Linked DNA regions of Parashewanella spongiae. The protein of the gene in region 2 binds, or shares a complex with, the protein of the main gene of each other region. Links are inferred from orthologs where the notes say so. Each region holds a gene or a part of one and is shown on either strand. Other genes may lie near its edges. The genes, in order: dapF and rppH.

The links.
Region 1: the proteins of rppH (region 2) and dapF are in contact, whole or in part, in a solved structure (PDB 5YGU), measured with the Escherichia coli proteins. The link is inferred for Parashewanella spongiae from one-to-one orthologs.

Annotation. Positions count from the first base shown.
Region 1 is NZ_CP037952.1:342,427-349,207, reverse strand. The notes cover bases 1-2,818. They hold dapF (diaminopimelate epimerase), read left to right. Parts: upstream 1-904; coding sequence 905-1,732; downstream 1,733-2,818. Other genes in these bases: xerC (tyrosine recombinase XerC), read left to right, coding at 2,387-2,818; E2I05_RS01345 (DUF484 family protein), read left to right, coding at 1,729-2,394; lysA (diaminopimelate decarboxylase), read left to right, coding at 1-857. Outside these bases: more of xerC, read left to right, coding at 2,819-3,307; E2I05_RS01335 (HAD-IA family hydrolase), read left to right, coding at 3,307-4,038; ltrA (group II intron reverse transcriptase/maturase), read right to left, coding at 4,176-5,456; E2I05_RS01325 (DUF481 domain-containing protein), read right to left, coding at 6,735-6,781. UniProt on the Escherichia coli protein: Involved in the succinylase branch of the L-lysine biosynthesis and in the biosynthesis of the pentapeptide incorporated in the peptidoglycan moiety. Catalyzes the stereoinversion of LL-2,6-diaminopimelate (L,L-DAP) to meso-diaminopimelate (meso-DAP).
Region 2 is NZ_CP037952.1:4,320,702-4,327,357, reverse strand. Bases 974-3,666 are described here. They hold rppH (RNA pyrophosphohydrolase), read left to right. Parts: upstream 974-1,905; coding sequence 1,906-2,427; downstream 2,428-3,666. Other genes in these bases: ptsP (phosphoenolpyruvate--protein phosphotransferase), read left to right, coding at 2,510-3,666; mutH (DNA mismatch repair endonuclease MutH), read right to left, coding at 974-1,147. In the rest of the region: E2I05_RS17220 (adenylate/guanylate cyclase domain-containing protein), read right to left, coding at 1-322; more of mutH, read right to left, coding at 479-973; more of ptsP, read left to right, coding at 3,667-4,738; E2I05_RS17200 (sulfite exporter TauE/SafE family protein), read left to right, coding at 4,829-5,644; lgt (prolipoprotein diacylglyceryl transferase), read left to right, coding at 5,687-6,493; E2I05_RS17190 (thymidylate synthase), read left to right, coding at 6,493-6,656. UniProt on the Escherichia coli protein: Master regulator of 5'-end-dependent mRNA decay.

The DNA.
Region 1 (6,781 bases), 4.0 Mb from region 2 along the record:
AACAATTGAATCAGGTCGCCCAGCGCCTCAACATTATTGCCCCAGTTTCGTTGCGTATTAATCCTGATGTCAGTGCGGGAACACACCCTTACATATCCACAGGCCTTAAAGAAAACAAGTTTGGTATTGCGATGGAAGATGCCGTTGCCACCTACCAGCTGGCAAAAGCACTATCACACATTAATACCAAAGGCGTTGATTGTCACATTGGTTCACAACTCACCGAGTTACAACCATTTTTAGATGCCATGGACCGATTATTAGCGCTTATCGATCAACTTTCGTCGCTCGATATTCATATCAGTCATCTCGATGTCGGTGGTGGACTTGGTGTACCTTATGACGGTGAACAGCCACCTCACCCTGAGCAATACGCGGCCGCGGTATTGAATAAGCTAGGTGACAGACCGCTGACATTATTGTTTGAACCAGGACGTGCTATCGCCGCTAATGCTGGCATTTTTGTTACTGAAGTTTTATACCTTAAAAACAACCAAGATAAGCACTTTGCTATTGTCGATGGAGCGATGAACGATTTACTTCGCCCTTCGCTTTATCAGGCTTATCACAACATTGTGCCTGTATTGAAAACCTCAGGCACCAGTCAAGTTTACGACATTGTTGGTCCCATTTGTGAAACTGGCGATTTCTTTGCCAAACAGCGAGAGTTGTGTGTAAAACCGGGTGATTTACTGGCCATCAGATCTTGTGGCGCTTATGGATTTACCATGTCATCCAATTACAACAGTCGCCCAAGAGCCGTTGAAGTGCTCGTCGATGGTAATAAAACGCATCAGATCCGTCAGCGAGAAATCCAAGCGCAATTGTGGCAAGGCGAAAGCTTGTTGCCCGAATAAATAGTCGTTATGCAAGCATGACCTGCTTAATGAGAAAGGAAAAACCTTTGATCCAATTTACCAAAATGCACGGCCTTGGCAACGACTTTATGATCGTTGACGGCATCACTCAGAATGTATTTTTTTCTGCTGAGCAGATAAGACGTATGTCTCACCGCAACTTTGGTATTGGTTTTGATCAATTATTGATCGTCGAAGCCCCATACGATCCTGATCTCGATTTCCATTATCGCATTTATAATGCAGACGGCAGTGAAGTCGAGCAATGTGGAAACGGCGCTCGATGCTTTGCACGATATGTTTACAATCATGGTTTAACGCAAAAAAATAAAATACGGGTCAGTACCTCTACGGGCAAGATGATCTTACGATTAGAACGTGATGGTAGTGTCACTGTGAATATGGGGACTCCCATAACCGATCCCCAACGCATTCCATTTAAGGCAAAAAAAACCGAGAACACCTATTTACTTCAAGCCAATGGTCAAACTTTTCTTTGCGGAGTGGTTTCAATGGGCAACCCCCATTGCGTCATTGAAGTGGATGATATTGAAACTGCTCCTGTCGCAGAGATCGGAGCTATACTAACAAAGCATGAACGCTTCCCTAAAGGCGTGAATGTCGGCTTTATGCAAATCATTAGCCCTGAGCACATAAAACTAAGGGTTTATGAGCGCGGGGCTGAAGAAACATTAGCTTGTGGCAGCGGAGCTTGCGCAGCTGTCGTCGTTGGACAACGACAAAATAAATTGAAGAAAATGGTACGAGTAGACTTGCCCGGCGGTCGTTTAAAAATCGCTTGGGATGGTGATAGTAAGCCTTTATGGATGACGGGGCCTGCCCAACATGTATACGATGGACAAATACAATTATGACCACAGTAGTGACACCTGAAACAGATAAAGTAGCGGCGTTTGACGACCAAATAATTTATGAATATTTAGCAGATAATCCAGATTTTTTTAATAAATACCCTGAATTGCTATTAAGCTTGCGGGTAGATCATCAACAGCGAGGTTCTATTTCCATTGTCGAGCGGCAGCAAATCGCGCTGAGACAGCGAGTGAGCCAACTGGAAGAAGAAATTACCTCATTGATGAGCATCGCCAGCCACAATGAACGAATTTTTCGTTTTAACAACGAACTCACCACCAAATTGATGCAAACTCAAGATCACGGCAGCCTGAAAACGATATTAAAGTCAGAGTTAAAGCGTGAGTTTAATTTTTCCAACATCAGGCTTATCACAGTTCACGACATAGATAGTGAATTGATGGCACTGTGGAATAAACGCATGAGCCAAGGTCACTACCTTGGTCGTTTGACCGAGAATGAGTCGCAACGCCTATTTGGTAGCCAAGTAGGTTCAGTCGCCTTAACCAAAATCACCCCTAAAGCGAAATGCAATAAGGTAATATTTGCTGTGGCGACCCACAATCCTGCACATTTTCATCCTGAAATGGATAATTTGTTTTTAGAACAATTACAAGGTTTGCTGAATCATAAACTCAGCCAGTTTTACGCAAAAAATGAATAATAACAGTAGTAATATCGAGACCATGAATGTCGCTTTGATCCAACAATTTCAGCGTTATTTGCAATCAGAGCGGCACTACTCTCCTCATACTGTCCGAAACTATTTGTTTGAGCTCAGTCGCATTCAACGTTTACTCGAGCATGCTACACCTTGGCAGCAACTCAGCACTGAGCAACTTCAAGCGGTACTTTCACGGTTACATCGAAAGGGACTTAGTGCCCGCTCCATAGCGTTAACTTTATCCGCGATGAAGCAATTTTATCGTTTTCTTCAGCGTGAAGAGCTCGTCATCAATGATCCAAGTGTTACATTAACCGCTCCCAAGCAAGCCAAACCATTACCAAAAAATTTAGATGCCGACAGCATCCATCATTTAATGGAAATCGATACTGATTCAGCCATTGCCGTGCGTGATAAAGCCATTATGGAACTATTCTATTCGTCAGGGATACGTTTAGCTGAACTTTCGGCCCTCGATCAATCCAGTTTTGATGATGATTTAACCCAAGTGCGAGTGTTGGGTAAAGGCAATAAAACGCGTATTGTACCCGTAGGCAAAATGGCACGAGAAGCCATTAGCCATTGGCTTAGGTTACGAAATAATATTAATTGCGAAGATAACGCGCTGTTTGTGACCCATCAAGGCCGCCGGCTTGCCCACCGAAGTATTCAGGCAAGGATCAATAAATGGGGGCAGCAACAAGGGGTCTCGGCTAAAGTTCACCCTCACAAACTCAGGCATTCATTTGCAACTCATATGTTAGAATCTAGTGCCGATTTACGTGCCGTACAAGAATTACTCGGACACGCTAACCTTTCGACTACTCAAGTCTATACCAGCCTTGATTTTCAGCATTTAGCCAAAGTCTATGACGGCGCTCACCCAAGAGCGAAACGCACCAAGGAAAAATAATGCTTCTCCAGTCGCCACAAGTATTTTTAGGCTTACGCCCTTTCAAAGTCATCAGTTTTGATCTCGATGATACGCTTTATAATAATTTTCCCTATATCACTAAAGCTGAAGCTGAATTTTTACGTTTTTTACAACAACACTTCCCAGCATCTCATCAATGGCACAGCGAACATTGGCTAGCGACTAAAAAAATGCTCATTCATAATCAACCGGATTTAAGCCACGACACTTGGAAAATCCGTGAAGCGACAGCGACGCACTTGCTGTTAGCACTTGGCCTCAGTCAAAAAGATGCCCAAAATGGCGCGCAATCCAGCCTCGAGCACTTTCTTTATCATCGCAGTAATTTCACCGTTCCAGATTCCAGTATTAATTTACTCACTTATCTAAAGCAAAAGTACACCCTTATTGGGATTTCAAATGGCAATGTTGATGCTGTTAGAATCGGCATAGCACCCTATTTCGAATTTATTTTACATGCAGGAAATGGTTTAAAAATGAAGCCCGCCGCCGACCTGTTTCAACTGGCTTGTGAACGACTTAATGTTGAACCCGCCGATATTTTACATGTTGGAGACAGTTTTTCAGCGGATGTAGTAGGTGCAAGAAATTTCGGCAGCCAAGCCGTTTGGTTAAACCCAAGCTATGGCCACACTCAAACATCACCTTTAAGTGCTCCATTACCACAGGTTTGCATTTCTAATATTGAGCAACTCAAATGTTTAATTTAAATGCTTTTATAGATTAAGTAGAGTAGGCTACTGGCTTCGCTATCGCTTATCCAGCAGCCCCTCTTCGATTCCGTGCATGAGGTTTTCCCTCACACGGCTCTGTTGTTACACTTCTCTCAGCCCCTTCACTTTGCTTATCATCTTGTCGTGGGTAAATACTCAAGACCAGCTTGGCGTAATTTTTCGTAAGCACCTCGTGATAGATACTTGCTTCGACGTTGACTTAAGCGACGATGCCAGCGATAGAACCGGTTTACTACAAATCCATTTATTCTGAAAAATACACCTCTGGGATAACCTATCCCACCAAAATAGTGTTTCCATCCCCTCAGAACTTGATTAACCTTATTTATCAGTACGCCAAGTGTATTTGAGGTTCGGTGTTTCACTATGTCTCTGATTTTATTTTTCAGCTTTGTTTGGCTCTTCTTAGACGCCTGTATCTTGATGTAACTGGTGCCTTTGATGAGGCCTGTGATCCGTTGAAAGTTAAAACCGAGGAAATCAAACTCATTCATCAGCTTTCCCATATCCACACAGTGGGTTTTACTTTGATTTAGCTTCAGACCTTCATCACTTAATTGCTGTGTTATCCAGTCCAGTTGCTCTTGTGTGTAGGTTTGCTTATGAAGTACAACAAAATCATCTGCATAGGTAACGATTTTACACGGTGTTTTTTCGTGTATTTTCAAACAGAAATCGTTGAGATAGATGTTAGCCAGTAGTGGAGAGATAACTCCGCCTTGCGGAGTGCCACATCGGCTTGCTTCTATTCGCCATTTCCCGTTGACCGTCTCTATGCTGATGGGCGCTTTGATAAAGCTTTTCAGTAAACTCAGAAAGCTGCTGTCGCTTATTCGCCTTTCTATTTTTGTCATCAACTTAGCGTGCGGGATGGTATCGAAATAGGCGCTCAAGTCAGCATCGAGTACGTGCTGATAGCCTTGTTTTAGGCTCATTTCAATGACTTTTACCGCTTGCTGGGCGCTTCGACATGGACGGTAGCCATAACTGTGTTCATGTAAATGAGGTTCGTAGACGGGTTGCATCACTATTGTCATCGCCATTTGCACAATTCTGTCACTGATTATCGGGATCCCAAGTTTCCGCGTTTTGCCGTTGTCTTTGAGTATTTCTACTCGTTTGACTGGGCTAGGTCGATAGTTTTTCTGTTGTAATTGAGTTTGAATTTCTTTTAACAGCGCAACGACTTTCTTTTGCTGCTCTAGATAACTGAATGTGATGCCATCAATTCCTGCTCCGCCTTTATTGTCTTTGCATCGTCGATAGGCTTCTTCGAGTATATCTAGGCGACTGAGTTTATCGTACAAGCTGTAAAATCGTAGCTCCGAGTTAAGCTTTGAGCGTAAGTAAAGTTTTCGCTGTAATATTCTGATATTTACTGGAGTGTTAGCCATATGGCAATTTCACCTCAAAAGTTACGTTAAAAACGGGTGTAACACTGAGCCCCTTCCCTGATGTGAAGTTATGTTGTCTTCACGGTTAACGGTACTATGGGCTCATCCGACTGCCTGAGCGCCCTATCTGAAATTTCGGTTTACCTTATATTCGGATAGTGCAAGTCACTACCTTCCAACACTCAGGCTCTCCCACGTTCACTTTATTTCCTTCAATACATGCCACTTCATATTACGCCGGAAGATCAAACAGATGCATTTACCAGTTGCTTCTCTGTTTGTGTCAGGGTTCGTCAACTAGGAAAGACTCCCCATCTTCATTTTTTTGATTTACGACGCTTAACTGAATTCGCTTGATGCTGCGGCCTACATTGCATCTCAACCTTTATTCAAGGCCTTTGTCACAGGGCTTCATGTCATAGCGGTTACCCATTATGCATGCCCGTCAGATTTCGGGATGAACTGGTAATTATCCCGTCAGGTACGTTTCAACCTGATGGACTTATTATAAATAATAACGTTGCTGTCTCTGGTTTATGGCCATGTAATCGCTTGGCTGCGTATACGTTGAGACAAATCCCACAACAGAATAAAGCGCTTCGTGGCGCTCCCTAGAAACATCAGTTGACTGCGTTCTCAAGCGTAGAAAAAATGGCTGATAGTAAGGCGTAGCTTGCAGCAAGCAGTTATTCTACTTGCAAAAGTTACAACGCAGATAGAAGTCATTTTAGCAAGCTTGTGAGCGTAGAGCGCTTCACTCATTGGGTGAAAGCCATGATGATAAAGTCATCTTATTGACTCAAACAGTTACTCATATACTCAGCGTTCAACTGATGTTTTTAGGATTAACAACCCTGACTGAATACTTATCAATTAAATCCATTTCCCAAACGGCATCAATTAACTCAATTATGATCCTAAATATTTTTTTACCAATTACAGTAATTAACTTCCCACTCAGCAAGAGCTAAAGGATTTCAGTACAAGGCGCAAGTTTGAAGTACTATATACCCTAACGGCCGCCATACAAAGCTGACGTTCAACGCACTTCGTGCTTTTGTCGGGATAATTCAAAAACTTGTAACGTAGTAATGGAGTCCTTTAGCCTTGCCCTTCGGGAGCTTGTATGTGTCCAAATTACTACGCAAAACTATCTCAACGTAGCAATGTAATAACGACAGTTTTGTATGTCGGTAATAACTATGTCTTCATCAATTTCACTTGTACTTTGAACACATGCATAGCTCTGAACTGGGAATTTAATTACTGTAATTGGTATTACTCAAAGGTATAGAGCAAATTAAAGGTTGTGACAGTATCAGTTC
Region 2 (6,656 bases):
ATGAGTGACTATTTATCACGTGGGTTGTTGAGATTTTCCATAAGGTTGCCATGTGGTTGTGAATGTGCCATAGCTCCATAAACTCAAACAAACTGGCGATACAGAGAGCACCAATGAGCAATAACAGCCCTTTTATGAATAAAGAACAAATATAAGGAAGACGAGAGAAAACACTAAAATCAACAACTAAGTTAGATATCCAATGTAAACAGCCAAAAATGATGCCTACATAAAACGCCAATGTTTTTAAGTCAGTTGTTGACGTTGCCCAATGTGGTAGAGCATCTGTTTGTGCATAGCGAAAAAATACAAAAATGGACATAGCAATAATCCAAGCTGTAATCGCAAATGCTAGTTTTTTTATTTGATGACTGATCCGCACGCAACTCTCAAACACATATAAATAAGAGGGAGCGTAGTTTATGTAATCTACATCTTCGTTGGCTAGTGCCAAGGCTGATTTAGATCAAGTTAAGTGTCAATTTCCAAAGGCATTCGCTAATAAACGTGTAGTAAATTGAGTTTTGAGATAAAAACCTCTGGGGTTAGTTAATTGAATGCTGCCATCTTCAGCGATGCTTTCAGTGAGCGCAGCACTGTTAGCGGCTTTCGGTCTGAGTTGCAATATTTCTCCATGCCTCGCTGTCACTTTAGTAACTTGACCTAGGGCAATGAGCTCCATGATTTCTTCCCAATCTTGTTTAAGTTGAGCAAGTTGGCTCGCATCTGGTTGCCACAAAAAAGGGCAGCCAATTCGCCTTTCAGCCACAGGAATATCACGCTCGCCTTCAATGGGTACCCATAGCACTTGTTTCAATTTATGAAAAAGCACGCTGTCAAAAAATGTTAACCCACTAATGTTAATAAGAGGTGCAACGGTAACAAAGGTAGTTTCTAACGGTTTGCCATAAGAGTTGATTGGGATCGTTTTTAACTCAACATCTAAGTGATTAAAATCTGGTTCTGACTTTGAGCCTGCATTTGCACCTAATTCGTGTTCAATGAGCTGACCTACCCAGCCTTTGTCACGACGTAAATTTTTAGGAACAATTTGATCGTTTAATTTTGCAAGTTGAGCAAATGTTAAGCCTGCCATTGAGTCGGCTCGGGCTAACAGTTCTTCGATACTTTGAGGTGAAGATTTCATTATGTGTTATTTGTCCTCATTACATAATGTTAATCATGGTAACAACGAAGTAATAGAATACCAATCTTGCTAATCGATTATGTTTAAATGAACGTGTGAAACAGGTGTGGTTAAAAAATGGTCGATAACGTATTTCGTGATTTTTAATGAATGAAAACGGGCTAATTTTATGAATATACAAGCGGTTAATGGCTAAATGATTAAATATTTAAACAGTAGTTTTAGATATTTTAATTTTTCCCTTATCTTTCACACACAGTTATCCACAGAAAATTGGGATAACTTTTATTTTTTTCATCATATAGCCCATAAAGTCGCTTCGGTCAATGTGAATTATCGATATTTCGCAGCTAAATCAAAAAAAATATTTTAAGTTTGTGTATATGTTTTACTTGATTTTTTACAGTAAAAAGTTCTTTCAAATTCTGGTTAATAAGTGAGCGTTTAAAGGTTTTACTTCGTTGGTGTTATTTTTATTTTTCTATAAATTATTGTATTTTAAGTGTTAATTAACTTGATTTTACGGGGTGACTTTCGGTTTTTATACATCGTTTTGATTACATATTTAAGCTTGTCTTGAGTTGCAAACATAGATATCCACAGATTTTGTGGATAAGAAAATTTTAAAATCTGACTAATGTTGATAACTTTTGATTTTTTACATATTTATCCAGAAAAACAGATAAAAGCTAGATTTGCTGCCGACCAAGCTTTATGAAACAATCAGTTTATATATTTGTAATAAAATTGGAGTCCATGTGATTGATAGCGACGGCTTTCGCGCAAATGTGGGCATCATTATCTGTAACAAATTCGGCCAAGTCATGTGGGCGAGAAGGTTTGGTCAACATTCATGGCAATTTCCACAAGGTGGAGTCGACGATGGCGAGTCAATTGAACAAGCTATGTATCGCGAATTGTATGAAGAAGTTGGGTTATTGCCTAAACACGTTAAAATTTTGTCAATAAGTCGTTCGTGGTTACGTTACCGATTACCAAAACGGCTCGTGAGGCAAGATCGTAAACCTGTTTGTATTGGCCAAAAGCAAAAATGGTTTTTGTTGCAACTTAATGATCATGAAAATGTGATAAACCTTAATGCGTCAGGTCATCCTGAATTTGATGACTGGCGTTGGGTTAATTATTGGTATCCAGTAAGACAAGTAGTATCCTTTAAGAGGGATGTGTATCGTAAGGTAATGAAAGAATTTGCGCCGACTGTGTTATCTTTTCAGCAAAAAGATGGCCAGCGTAATGGTTGGAAAAAACGAAGGAACTAGTTTGCTCCACAAGTAAATGTCAATGAGTAGAGAGGAAATTGTATTTTAATGGCCAAAGGATAGTGCCAATAGGAGACAACAGTTGTTAAATACGCTTAAGAAAATAAGCCAAGAAATGGCTTCCTCTCAGAATTTTGAGCAGGCATTGAACATTTTGGTAACTAAAACAAAGTTAGCCGTGAATACGCAATGCTGTTCAATTTTCATGCTTGAACAAAATCATTTAGTGTTATCTGCTACTGATGGATTAAAACAATCAGCAGTGGGTAAAGTCAAAGTACCTATATCTGAAGGCATTATTGGACTTGCGGCTCAGCGGGAAGAGCCTGTTAATATTGCGGATGCAAAATTACACCCGCGTTTTAAGTCATATCCTGCCATCAAAGAAGATGACTTTCGCTCCATTCTATCTGTTCCTATTATTCATAAAAAACGAGTCTTGGGTGTGATCGCTGTTCAGCAAGTTGAGCCACGTCAATTTACTGAAAACGAAGAAGCGTTTTTAATTACTATCGCCGCACAAGTGTCGCAGGCTATTGGTGGTTTAAAACAGAAAGAACTCGTTAAGGCTTCGCGCAAGCAAGTGTTTTTCGAAGGTGAGTCAGCTGCCACGGGGATTGCGATTGCGCCAGCGTTAGTGCTTGGCGGACAAATAACTATCGAGCAGCCGGACACCCCAGCCGTCGATATTGATATTGAATACCAGCGTTTATGTGCTGCGATAACTCGAACAAAAGCCATGCTCGATGATGTTTCTCAACGTTTCGATAACGAAAATGATGAAGAAGTATTATCTATTTTTACTGCACTGAAATTATTGTTAGACGATGCAAGTCTCGGTGGCGAATACGAACGTGAAGTGATGTTGGGCTGGAGTGCTGAGTCGGCGGTAAGCCGAGTTTCACTTAAGTTTATTCAACAGTTTTCAGAAATGGACGATCTGTATTTAAAAGAACGAGCGAGTGATATACGAGATTTAGGTCAGCGAGTATTGCGGCAGTTGATTGAACCTGGCCGTATGAAGCTTGATTCAATAGATAAAGTTATATTAGTTACTCGTGAAGCTGACGCAACGATTTTGGCCGAATTTCCTAGGCACAAACTTGTTGGCGTAGTCAGCGAACTTGGAGGGGTAAACTCTCACGCTTGTATTATGGCAAGGGCCCTGGGGATCCCTGCAATTGTAGGTGTTGATCAACTCCTTTTAGCCGATATCGATGGGAAGCGGTTGATCATGAATGCGCATCGAGGTCAGCTTGTTTTATCTCCAACAAAAGCCGTATTAAAAGAGTATCAAGAGTTACTTAATGCAGAAGAGTTATTAGAAAAAAAATATCTTGCGGAGATATTTGAACCAGCAATTACGCTAGATGGGAAAAAAGCACATTTATACATTAATGCTGGCCTGTTAAGCGGCATTCAAAATGAAATGGTTCGTGAAGCCGATGGCATAGGGTTATATCGTACCGAAGTCCCCTTCATGATGCAGCCAAGATTTCCTAGTGAATCAGAGCAGGTAGAGATCTATAAACAAGTGCTGGATGCAATGCCGAATAAGTCCGTCATCATGCGAACCCTTGATGTGGGTGGCGATAAAGCTTTGCCATATTTTCCAATAAGTGAAGATAACCCTTTCCTTGGATGGCGTGGTATTCGGTTATCGCTCGATCACCCTGAATTATTATTGATTCAACTTAGAGCAATGTTGCAAGCGGATCAAAATCGCGGCCAATTGCAAATATTGCTTCCCATGGTGAGCCAATTAAAAGAAATTGATTTATCGTTAAGTTACTTAGAACGTGCTTATGCTGAGGTACAAGCCGAGACAGGTAAAACATTTATTCGGCCAAAAATCGGCGTGATGATCGAAGTGCCGAGTCTTGTATATCAACTCGATCAAGTAGCGCAGCGAGTAGATTTCATCTCAGTAGGCAGTAATGACTTAACCCAATATTTACTTGCAGTAGATCGTAATAACCCTAGAGTAAACAGCTTGTACGACAGTTATTATCCCGGAGTGTTGAGGGCATTACAACGGATTATGTTAGACAGCCGTCAACATCAATTAGATGTAAGCGTATGTGGAGAATTGGCGGGCGAACCATTTGGTGCAGCCTTACTTTTTGCTATGGGTTGCAACAAGCTCAGTATGAATCACGGAAGTATCCCAAAAGTAAATTACATGCTCAGACGTGTTAATTTTGCTGAATTACAGTGTATCCTACGCCAAGCTCTTAAAATGGATGATGGCTCTCAAGTAAGAGAGTTGCTACTCGATTACTTTAATCAACAAAATATTGATATGATTTAGTTAGCTTCATAACCCAAACCTAAGCACTTTATTAGCAGCAAGTTACTATCAGAAGTAGCATCAGCAATAGTTGTTGTGCGGAGAAACAAATTGGATAGTTTAGTTTTTATTATTGGCACGTGTATGCTTTTGGGTACGCTTGTTGGATTTCTGGCGGGTTTACTCGGGATTGGTGGTGGTTTAATTGTCGTTCCAGCTTTACTCTACCTGCTTCCATTAGTTGGTATTCAAGAGCAATTTGTGATGCTTCTTGCCATTGCTACGTCACTGGCTAATATGGTTTTAACTTCTACATCCGCTGTGGCTGCTCATCATAGACGAAATAATATCTCTTGGAGTATCGCTAAAATTATGGTTCCTGGTGTGATCATTGGTGCATTAAGTTCAGGCACTCTTGCGTCATTGATTTCGGCTAACCAATTACAACAATTGTTTGCTGTATTTGTTATCTTGATGGCGATAAATATGGCGCGCCCAGTAAAGCCACAAGAGCAAGCCTTATCCTTGCCCGTGAATTGGCTGCTGTTTATCATTACGACTGCAATCGCCATGCTTTCAGGCATGTTAGGGATAGGTGGCGGAGTGATGCTCGTGCCTTTACTGTGCTTTTTTGGCCTTAAAATGAACCGCGCTGTCGGTTTATCTAGCCTTATGGGGCTTTGCGTTGCTATGGCTGGTAGCATTGGCTACATCATAGCTGGCTGGAATGTTGAAAACCTACCGGCTGGTACATTGGGCTATATTTATTTACCGGCGTTATTTGGTATCGCTTTTACTTCTATTTTAGTGGCTCCCATTGGCGTGAAAGCGGCAATGACTTGGCCAACATCAACACTTAAAAAAGTATTTTCTGTTTTATTAATCTGCATTGGTCTTGAGCTTGTATTTAGCTCTTTTGGCAGATAAATTATAATTGCATTAATTAGTTACTCATTAATTGGATCCTTTATGGCTTTTGAATTTCCTCAAATAGACCCGATCATGGTGCATTTAGGCACCTATGAATTGTTCGGTACCACGTTCGAACCAGCTTTACGTTGGTATGGTTTTATGTATCTCATTGGTTTTTTAGCGGCCATGCTTTTGCTTAATAGAAAAGCGGATCAATCAAATGGTGTTTGGAATAAAGAGCAAGTTTCAGATTTGCTTTTTTATGGTTTTCTTGGGGTGATCTTGGGCGGAAGAGTCGGTTATGTGTTGTTCTATCACTTCGACTATTTTATTGCTGACCCCTTGTATTTATTCAAAATCACCGAAGGCGGCATGTCATTTCATGGCGGGCTGATGGGGGTGATTGCGGCCATGTTGTATATAGCATGGAAACAAAAACGCCAGTTCTTCGCAGTAGCTGATATGGTTGCTCCAGTTGTTCCTATTGGGCTTGGTGCAGGTCGAATTGGTAACTTTATTAATGGAGAGTTGTGGGGCCGAGTCAGCGATGTACCTTGGGCAATGGTATTCCCAGGAGGAGGACCGCTAGCACGTCATCCTTCGCAGCTTTATCAATTCGCATTGGAAGGTGTTGCGTTATTTGTATTATTGTATTTGACAAGCAAACGGACTAATAAAGTCGGTGCTGTTTCAGGTATGTTTTTATTAGGCTACGGTGTTTTCCGCATTATTGTTGAAACGGTCAGAGAACCAGATTCACAACTGGGTTTTTACCTCGGGATCTTTACCATGGGACAAATGCTGTCAGCTCCGATGATGATGTTCGGGCTATATCTTATGTTTAGAAAACAAGGGCAGAAATAATGCAACAGTATTTAGATCTTTGTCAGAGAATTATTGATGAAGGTACATGGATTGAAAACAGCCGAACCGGTAAACGCTGTTTAACGGTAATAAACGCTGACATGATTTATCATGCTGATAAAAATGAAATGCCACTCGCTACCACTCGCAAAAGCTTTTGGAA